3 regions of the Cellvibrio sp. 25HG11W-0 genome follow, and region 2 is predicted to be linked to each of the others. Evidence: predicted binding sites of a transcription regulator. Region 2 holds the regulator's gene; each other region holds the start of a gene.
What was found. Region 2 encodes sigma-54, which starts transcription at its own class of promoters, with help from an activator protein. Its sites were predicted from a motif close to TGGCACANNNNTTGCNNT; they were not measured.
Positions count from the first base shown of each region.

Region 1: the regulator sigma-54 is predicted to act here: its motif matches at 1,773-1,790, upstream of AC0KUT_RS06270 (PEP-CTERM sorting domain-containing protein).
Region 3: the regulator sigma-54 is predicted to act here: its motif matches at 1,095-1,112, upstream of AC0KUT_RS04850 (putative urea ABC transporter substrate-binding protein).

Region 1 covers NZ_CM174230.1:1,512,808-1,516,089, forward strand. Annotated here, with positions in the region: gene AC0KUT_RS06260 (YceI family protein) at 1-6, shown strand, start outside; gene AC0KUT_RS06265 (helicase HerA-like domain-containing protein) at 28-1,578, shown strand; gene AC0KUT_RS06270 (PEP-CTERM sorting domain-containing protein) at 1,858-2,490, shown strand; gene AC0KUT_RS06275 (hypothetical protein) at 2,941-3,147, shown strand.
Region 2 covers NZ_CM174230.1:3,842,154-3,845,435, reverse strand. Annotated here, with positions in the region: gene hpf (ribosome hibernation-promoting factor, HPF/YfiA family) at 32-322, opposite strand; gene AC0KUT_RS16055 (RNA polymerase factor sigma-54) at 438-2,063, opposite strand; gene lptB (LPS export ABC transporter ATP-binding protein) at 2,307-3,032, opposite strand; gene lptA (lipopolysaccharide transport periplasmic protein LptA) at 3,038-3,282, opposite strand, start outside.
Region 3 covers NZ_CM174230.1:1,162,326-1,165,607, reverse strand. Annotated here, with positions in the region: gene AC0KUT_RS04855 (DUF1631 family protein) at 1-674, opposite strand, end outside; guanidine-I (ykkC/yxkD leader) riboswitch at 1,169-1,294, shown strand; gene AC0KUT_RS04850 (putative urea ABC transporter substrate-binding protein) at 1,366-2,424, shown strand; gene AC0KUT_RS04845 (ABC transporter permease) at 2,571-3,282, shown strand, end outside.

The DNA of each region.
Region 1 (3,282 bases), 2.3 Mb from region 2:
CAATAAATTACGATGTGAGGTGCTGCAATGAGCAATGGAATTTTGATTGGTGGCAATGGTACCCAGCAGGTATCACTGAATTTACGCATGGCCAACCGCCACGGTTTGATAGCGGGTGCAACAGGTACAGGTAAAACAGTTACTTTGCAAATACTTGCTGAAGGTTTTGCCAAAGCGGGTGTGCCTGTTTTTATGGCGGATATTAAAGGTGACTTATCGGGCCTTACACAGGCGGGAAAGCCGCATGGAAAAATAGATGAGCGCATAAAAAAAATCGGTATTGAAAGTTATTATCAGCGCCCCTTTCCCTGTGTGTTTTGGGATTTATTCGCGCAGCAGGGCCACGCGGTACGCGCCACTATTTCAGATGTAGGGCCGTTGTTACTAGCCAATTATTTCGAACTCAATGAAACCCAAACAGGTGTGCTTTACGCCGCGTTTAAAATTGCCGATGATCAAGGCATGTTAATGCTCGACTTGAAAGACTTGCAGGCCATGCTTAATTGGATGAAGGACGAACGTAAAAATCTAGCTGATGAATATGGCGGTTTAAGTGAGGCAAGTATCTCTGCAATACAGCGCCGCTTAATGATGTTAGAGCAGCAGGGGGCGGACCATTTTTTTGGCGAGCCTGCATTGGATTTGCAGCACCTTATGCAGGTGACATTAGAGGGAACGGGGGTGATTAATATTCTCGATGCCACGACGCTCGTCAATCAACCTAAACTTTATTCGATATTTTTACTCTGGCTAATTTCAGAATTATTTGAAAATCTACCTGAGCAGGGTGATGTAGAAAAACCTAAAATGGTCTTCTTCTTTGATGAAGCTCATCTACTGTTTAATGATGCACCTAAAGTGTTGCTTGATAAAATAGAACAGGTTGTACGTTTAATTCGCTCTAAGGGTGTAGGTATTTATTTTATCTCGCAAAGCCCAGCAGATATTCCTGATGCGGTATTAGGGCAGCTTGGTAATAGGGTGCAGCATGCGCTGCGGGCCTTCACGCCTAGAGATCAGCAAGCGGTAAAAGTGGCTGCGCAAACCTTTAGAGCTAACCCCGCTTTTGCTACAGAAATGGCGATAACCGAGCTGGGTATTGGTGAGGCTTTGGTTTCAGTGCTTGATGATAAAGGTGCGCCTACACCGGTGGAGCGAGTTTTGATTGTACCGCCTGCATCAAAGATGGGGCCTATCACAGCCAATGAGCGACTGGAAGTTGTAGCGCGCTCGCCCTACAAAAGCCTCTATGAAAAAATTATTGATCGCGAGTCTGCCTATGAAGTATTGCGTGGAAGAGTCGAACAGCAGTTGCATATTGCAACTCAGCAAGAACAGCAAAAGGTGCAGGAGCAGTTAAGTAAGGAGCAGGAGCGCCAATATAAATTGCAGCAAAAAGAGCGAGAGCGATTCGCACGTGAACAAGCGCGCGCGCAACAGCAAGCCGAGCGAAGTAGTAGCAAGCGCGAAAGCGCATTTGAGGCCATGGCGAAAAGCGCCGCTCGAGCAGTGGGCAGTAATCTTGGGCGGCAAATAGTGCGTGGAATTCTTGGTTCGCTACTCGGTGGACGGCGTTAATTCAATTCAAGATTTAAGTGGGGAGCAGACCAGTAAAGAGTTATATCTATGATTCAATGCTAATAGCTCTGTTCTATTGAATAAAGCTGATGTCCGGCTCTAACCGGTGCATTGTGTCGGAATTTCATACATTTTCATTTTGTGATTTTCGTCACATTTTTGCAAGTCTTTGAAATAAGGTTTCTATTTAAAAGTGGCGCGTTAATTGCCTTTGTGTGGGTATGTTGAAAAACTGACATCGACTTCATTCACATATCAAACTCAAAAAGGAAGATTCACATGAAGCAACTTATAAGATTAGCCTTAGGTGCCGCTGTCCTGATGGCTGCTGCTATTGTGCAGGCTGTTCCCGTCGTTACTCTCTCTGCCACTGGCCTCACCACCACCTCTGTGGCAGGTGCCACTGTAATTGACTTTAATAGTGGGCTTTGTGGTTATGCTACTTGCAGTGGTGATTATCAAATCGTTTTAGGTACTACAAGTCAGCATGCGCAACCTGCCGGTACTAATACTCAATACTTAGCTGTACCTAATCCGGTATCTAATGGTTCAGCTATGTTCAAATTGGACACCAATGCGGATTACTTTGGCTTATATTGGGGCTCTATCGACAACTATAACAGCATCAGCTTCTATCTAGCGGGTAGCCTGGTTGCAAGTTATACGGGTACACAAATAGTAGGTGCAAGTTATGCGAATGGTAATCGTGTAAGCCTGAATTCAAATCGTTACATTAACTTTGCATTTGGTACGGACTTGTTTGATAGCGTTAAATTAACAAGCACTCAATTTGCATTTGAAAGCGATAATCACGCCTATCGCGCTGTTGCGAAAGTACCCGAACCCTCTGCCTTGTTATTGTTTTTGGCAGGCTTTATGGGTTTGATTGCAGTGCGTGTACGCTCTCGCTAAGGGTTGAATTTATTAGTCCTCAGGTCACCGAAAAGCCCCTAGCCAAAAGCAGGGGCTTTTTATTTGATGGTGCAAACTAATTCGTGAAGACAGCAGTTAAAACCTTGCCCTCGCCTTAACTTATGCAGGAAATGTTCACCCTCGAGAATCTCGTCCCTGCCAGCTATCTGCCACATGAAAATAATCGGTGAGTTATTTTTGAGTTTATTTGCAATAGAGTGCGGTATTTATATTGTATGTCTAAAACAGGTCTAAGGATTTTATTATCTCGATCTCCATACGGTAAATGCAAGGCAGATCATCACCGATATAAGGCAATGCTCGCTTTCGTAAGCTTTACGTTCGGTATTGATTATCGCTTGAATAAGAAGTGGAGTCTTTTGCCGAACAGCTATTTATCTTCGGCATCAGTATCATTGGTTACACCTGACTAGCGATTCAATTACTTCCATGCAATACCACGAATTGCTTAGGCTGTCGGGGGATGCCATTCAGGCTGCAGCAATGGCATCAGTATCGATTTTTGGAGTAATAGATGCACAGTCGCAATCGGATAAAGGTGGTGACTCGACGGGATGCTGCATGCAGTGTGGGTCACACGGATGTGCAACGATTAACGACAAAGGGGAGGCTGATTCATCTGCGCTGGAAGTATAAATCCCACTTTTTAGGTGGGGCTTGGGCGCATTCTGAGGGTGATTTATTCACCCTCCTTTTGTATGTGTATGTGTATGTGTATGTGTATGTGTATGTGTATGTGTATGTGTATCAATAAAGCATTAGTCTATTCTA
Region 2 (3,282 bases):
TGTGTGGCGCTTAGGGCAGCTGGGCAACCGGCTAGCGGTGGCTGCGCATCTTTTCTTTGTGCTTAATTAACTGGCGATCAAGCTTGTCGGCCAATGCATCTATGGCAGCATAGAGATCTTCATGGGTGGCGTCGGCAAATATATCTTTGCCACTCACATGCATGGTCGCTTCTGCTTTTTGAATTAATTTATCCACCGAGAGAATAACCTGGGTGCTGGTAATGCGGTCATGGTGATGGCTAAGGCGCTCTATTTTGCTGGTGACGTAGTCTCTGAGCGCTTCGGTAACTTCCAGATGATGACCACTGATGTTTATTTGCATAGATACTTCCTCTAGGTAGACACAAAAGTGTTGTGCGAGCACAACCGCGCAAACATCCTTGATAAATTTGATCCAATCAAAATCAGTTTAAGACAGTTGAAATATACTGCCTTCGTTAAAGTATTTTCCGTTCGTTTGACGGTGGAATATTGAGTGACTCGCGATACTTGGCGATGGTGCGACGCGCTACTTGAATGCCTTGCTCGGCTAATAAGTCGGTAATTTTGCTGTCGCTTAGGGGTTTCTTTTGGTTTTCTGCGCTCACCAGTTTTTTAATGATCGCACGGATTGCCGTTGAAGAGCATTCGCCGCCGCTGTCAGTACTGACATGACTGGAGAAAAAGTATTTAAGTTCAAATATGCCCTGGGGGGTGTGCATGTATTTCTGTGTGGTTACGCGCGAAATGGTTGATTCGTGCATTTCTACAATTTCGGCAATGTCGTGTAATACCAGAGGCTTCATGGCTTCGGGGCCGTAATCGAGAAAGCCGCGTTGTTTTTCGACAATACAGCTGGCGACTTTGAGCAGGGTTTCATTGCGGCTTTGCAGGCTTTTCAAAAACCAGCGGGCCTCTTGCAGGTTATCTTTTAAAAATGTGTTGTCGGTGCTGGAGTCGGCACGCTTCACCATGGACGCATAGCCGGAGTTAATGCGTAGGCGCGGTGCTATATCGGGGTTGAGTTCTACTACCCAGCGCCCTTCGCGCTTATCGACAAATACATCGGGCACCACATATTCCGTGTCGCCGCTTTCAATGATATCGCCGGGGCGGGGGTTTAGGCCTTGGATAAGGCTGACTGCAATACTCAAATCCGCTTCTTTGAGCTTGGTGCGACGCATTAATTGGCGGTAATCGCGGCTGCCTAGCAGCGGCAGGTATAGCTTGGCAATCAGCTTGGCAGATTCTAGCAGTGGGGTTTTAGGGTCATATTGCTGCAGTTGTACCAGCAGGCATTCCGCGAGGTTTTGGCTGCAGACACCACAGGGGTCAAACTGTTGGAGGCGATGTTGCACGGCGACCACTTCGTCTAACTCAAGGTCGGTAAAGTCTTGCAGTAGGCCTTCGTAAATATCCTCAATGGTAATGGAGAGCATACCGCTCGGCTCTACCGCATCGATAATGGCCATAGCGACTATGCGGTCCGTATCTGACATGGGGGTCAGATTGAGCTGCCACATCAAGTGATCGTAAAGGGAGTCGGTAGCGGCGCGACGGCTTTCAAAATCATTGTCGTCGTTATCGTAGTTGCTGGAGGCGCTGGAGCTGGATGATTGATATACATCATCCCAGCTGGTGTCGACAGGGAGATCACTGGGAATGGATTCGTTCCATTCGCTAGCGCTCTCGCTAAAGGTGTCGCCCTCGCCAAAACCGTCGCCATCGCCGTAGAGATCGTTGTCGGGGGTGCTTTCGCTAAAGCTGTCTGCGCCTGCATCGGTAGAGCTGTAGGTATCGGTTAGCTTGTCGTTGAGGGAGAACTCATCATCGCTGCTGTTTTTTGTCTCGGTAGCAATTTCTTGCTTGCGGTCATAATCGGCACTGTCTTGCTCGCCCGTAGCTTGACCGCTATCTGAGCCTTCGAAGCCTTCTTCGACCTCTAGCATGGGGTTAGATTCTAGCGCCTCTTGAATCTCTTGTTGCAGATCTAGAGTGGAGAGTTGCAGCAGGCGAATGGCCTGTTGCAGCTGCGGAGTCATGGTCAGTTGTTGACCGAGTTTTAGCTGGAGAGATTGCTTCATTATGAGAACGACAAACCCTTAACGCAGGATGAAAACGAACATCGGATAGGTAGAGTTTAGACAGGGTTTGGCTTGCAAGCAATAAGGCTAAGCAATCTTTATGCCTAGAGTGCATTTTTTGATCATTGTCAAGTGGGAGTTTGCGGTGTTAAGTACAGTTAATTTGGGGTTAGCAATGAATGCGGGGCTTAGCTGAGTTGCCGAAAAAACACTCAGCTGGCCGCTATATAAGATTGGCTGATGTTATAGCCTGAAATTTTCGCCCAAATAGACTGCGCGCACTTGGCTGTTGTTTAACACGGTTTCGGGTGTGCCCTCGGCGATGATGCGGCCTTCGCTCACGATGTAGGCGGTCTCGCAGATGTCGAGGGTTTCGCGCACGTTGTGGTCGGTGATGAGTACGCCAATACCGCGATCCTTGAGGTGGCGAACAATTTCTTTAATATCGTTTACCGAAATAGGGTCGACCCCGGCAAAGGGTTCATCGAGCAAAATAAATTTGGGGTCTGTAGCGAGTGCGCGCGCGATTTCTACGCGGCGGCGTTCACCACCCGAGAGCGCCATGCCGAGGCTGTCGCGAATATGGGTGATGTGAAATTCTGCCAGCAGTGACTCGAGCTTGGCGAGACGCTGTTTGCGGTTCAGGTCGCTGCGGGTTTCGAGAATCGCCATGATGTTGTCGGCGACAGTCAGCTTGCGAAAGATTGAGGCTTCTTGCGGTAAATAGCCGATGCCTGCGCGCGCGCGGCCGTGAATGGGCAGGTGCGTAATATCTTGGTCATCGATATGGACGCTGCCCATATCGGCGGGTACTAGCCCGGCGATCATGTAGAAACAGGTGGTTTTCCCCGCACCGTTTGGGCCGAGCAGGCCGACGATACTACCGCTGTTGACGGTGATAGATACATCTATAACCACTTTTCGTTTTTTGTAGCTTTTTGCGAGGTTTCGGGCAAACAGGCTGGCCATAGCAATTAGTTTTTCACGTCAGATTTTGGTGGGATTACAATTTCAATGCGCTGATTATTGCCGCCTTTGGTGTTGCCGGCAGCTTTCATAACTTCTTTTACGAGATCGTAATCAATCGTTGGGCCGCTCATGACCGCGCCATCTTGTTCGAGCGAGGCGTTTTCTACCAGCAGCAGATGTTCTTTGTTAGGCGTGTAGGTAATGCTATTGGCTGATGCGGTAATCACGCCTTGAGCGGCTTCAGGCTGCT
Region 3 (3,282 bases), 2.2 Mb from region 2:
ACATCAGCGTAGAGACTCTCTAGCTGACCAATTACATCCTGATCAAAAATTTTGTAGCCGACAATTTTGGTTTTAACATCAACTTCGATACTGCTAAGCACCTTGCGTAGCGCTTCACAAAACTGCACAGGACTGAGCGGATTCCCCGGCTCATCTATTTTCTCACCATTATTCAATAGCGCTAATCGCTGCTGTAAGCCCCACAGGGGTTCAGCAAAAAAGTTATCTGCTCTATGGGTAATGGAAGTTATGGCAATGGTTTCTTCAAGATCTGAGTGTTCCACCAGCGAAAGTATGTCGCCGCTAAAACGCTCCTCACCCGTAAGCGTATTAAGGGTTTTATTTTTAAACTTCACAAAGCCATTAGCCAGGTGCTGAGCAAACTCTTGCTCAGCAGCCTCCCGTACTGCAACCAAGAGGTTTTGCGTTTCAAACAGCGCAACCTGATCTTTATTAGACTTGGCAGCCTCGGCCACCTCAAGTATCTGCTTACACCACTGACGCCAAAAATTAGCGAAAGCATGACTGACAAAGCCACGCGTTATGTCGCGGCACTGCTTGAGGTGCTGAATAATCAGTTGTTCTGACATAGCTACACCAGCGTAATGCGAATGCTTATTGCCATCGCTGCCTGGTAAATCTGTTTTTTGCATAGTGATTCCATGCTTATCCATGATACTCAATGTTCCTTAGCTCGACCCTAATAAGCCTGAAAGTCGGTGCTAGCGAATACAGACAAAATTTCTATTTTAATAATAGACTTAGACTTCAATCTTAACAGTTTACTTGATATCTTCCAGTCAACAAGAAAGCAACCTACTCTGACTTATTAATTTAGCACTAAGACAGAGGATAACCTGTATTGGTTAGAATGTGTACGCATCCTGAGTAACGTCTTCCCATTGTGCATAGAATATTTAAGCGTCAAACAACGCATAGGCTTAGGATATACCATTCGTCGCTTAAAACATCAAAACAAAATCGCACCAAAATACAGCAATACCTATAAGCAAAGGCACCAAATCTACACATTTTAGATCTTCGTGGCACCTGAAAAACAACAAAACACCTGCTAATTCAACAGGTTGAAGAATTGGTACTCATATTGCTCTATGCACCAAGTAATAACTGATTCGCACTCTGGGTGCTTTTAGCGATTCAACAAATATAAATAGAAGGCTAGGGTTCCGATCATCCGCACAGCTGTGACAGGATGATGACTGGTCCGAGAGCTTTCGACCTCCGCTCCCCTAGGGGTTGCAAGGTTACACGGCGGGATAAAAGCCCGGGAGATAAATGGCACTAATGCCAGAGTGCTCCCTATTCCTAAACACCGATGTAATCTAAAACCGCTGGAGGTTTGCCATGTTGCGCCATTCTCGCCTAATAAAGCCATTACTCGCCCTTACACTATCCCTCTCCGCCGCATTTGCCAGTGCCGAACCGTTTAAGGTTTGCTGGTCGATTTACGTAGGCTGGATGCCCTGGGGCTATGGCGCCGAGCAAAAAATCGTCGACAAATGGGCCAAAAAATACGGCATTGAAATCGAAGTCGTACAAATCAACGATTACATCGAATCCATTAACCAATATACCACCGGGCAATTTGACGGTTGCGTCATGACCAATATGGACGCACTCACGATTCCCGCTGCTGGCGGCGTAGACTCTACCGCCCTCATCGTAGGTGACTTTTCGAATGGTAACGATGGTGTAGTCTTAAAGGGTGAAGGTAAAACCCTCAAAGATATTAAGGGCCAAAAAGTTAACCTCGTAGAATTGAGCGTTTCTCATTACCTTTTGGCGCGCGCGCTAGAAACCGTTGGTATGAAAGAAGCTGATGTGACTGTTGTTAATACCTCCGATGCCGACATGGTGGCCGTTTTTGGCACCAAAGACGTCAGCGCAGTGACGACCTGGAACCCACTGCTCAGTGAAATACTCAGCCAACCAAAAAGCACCAAGGTATTCGACTCGTCGCAAATCCCCGGTGAAATTATGGATCTGATGGTAGTGAACACCGCCACCCTCAACAAAAACCCCGCCTTAGGTAAAGCCTTAGTCGGCGCTTGGTATGAAATCATGACCACCATGAGCGCTGGCGACAAAGCCGCAACCGCCGCTAAAACCACTATGGCGACTGCCTCTGGCACCGACCTTGCGGGTTTCGAATCACAGCTGGCCAGCACCAAAATGTTTTACACCCCCGCTGCTGCACTTGAGCTAGTTAACAGCGGCAAGTTGCTTAATACCATGCAAAAAGTTGCCGAGTTCTCCTTTGATCACGGCCTACTCGGCGATGGCGCGCCCGATGCTGGTTTTATTGGTGTTGAAGGCCCCAAAGGCATCTATGGCAACAAGAAAAATGTGAAGCTACGTTTTGATACGCGCTATATGCAAATGGCCGCCGATAAAAAGCTTTAACAACACAGTTCAATTTAGATAAATAGCAGCTCTCTGCCGTCAAGTTCGGCGACAGAGAACTGCTACAAAATAAGAGCTGCGACAAAAATAAAAAGCACATCAAGCCATTAGCCTTTTACTCGCTCAAAGAGCACGGCGACGCCACTATGAAACGACTGATTAATTTAACACCCGCCAAACCCGGCAGACTACTGCTGGGAATTTTGCCTTTTGCCTTACTATTGGTGATGTATTTAATCGCCTCAGATGCACGCCTCGCCGACAACGCCGCCGACAAGCTGCTACCCAGCTTTGAACAAATGGGCAAAGCTATAGGCAACCTCGCCTTGGAGCCAAGCAAACGCAGTGGCGATTATTTGTTTTGGCAAGATACACTCAGTAGTCTTTCACGCTTAGGGTTAGGCATTTTAATTGCCGCCGCTATTGGCTTCACTATAGGTTTACTCACGGGCGCCATACCAACGCTTTATGCACCCTTAGCCCCGCTCCTCACGGTAATTTCATTGGTGCCGCCCATGGCGCTTCTCCCCATTCTCTTTATTGTGTTTGGCTTGGGCGAGCTTTCCAAGGTTGCACTTATTGTTATAGGTGTTGCACCTTTTATTGCACGGGATATTCAGCGCTGCACCTTAGAAATTCCGCCCGAGCAATTAATCAAAGCACAAACCTTAGGCGCGTCCACCTGGCAAATTTTAGTACGCGTATTAATTCCACAATTGCTGCCGCGCTTAATTAATGCGGTGCGCTTATCGCTCGGCGCTGGCTGGCTATTTTTAATTGCCGCCGAAGCCATAGCCTCTACCGATGGCCTCGGCTATCGCATCTTTCTGGTGCGCCGCTATTTGTCGATGGATGTAA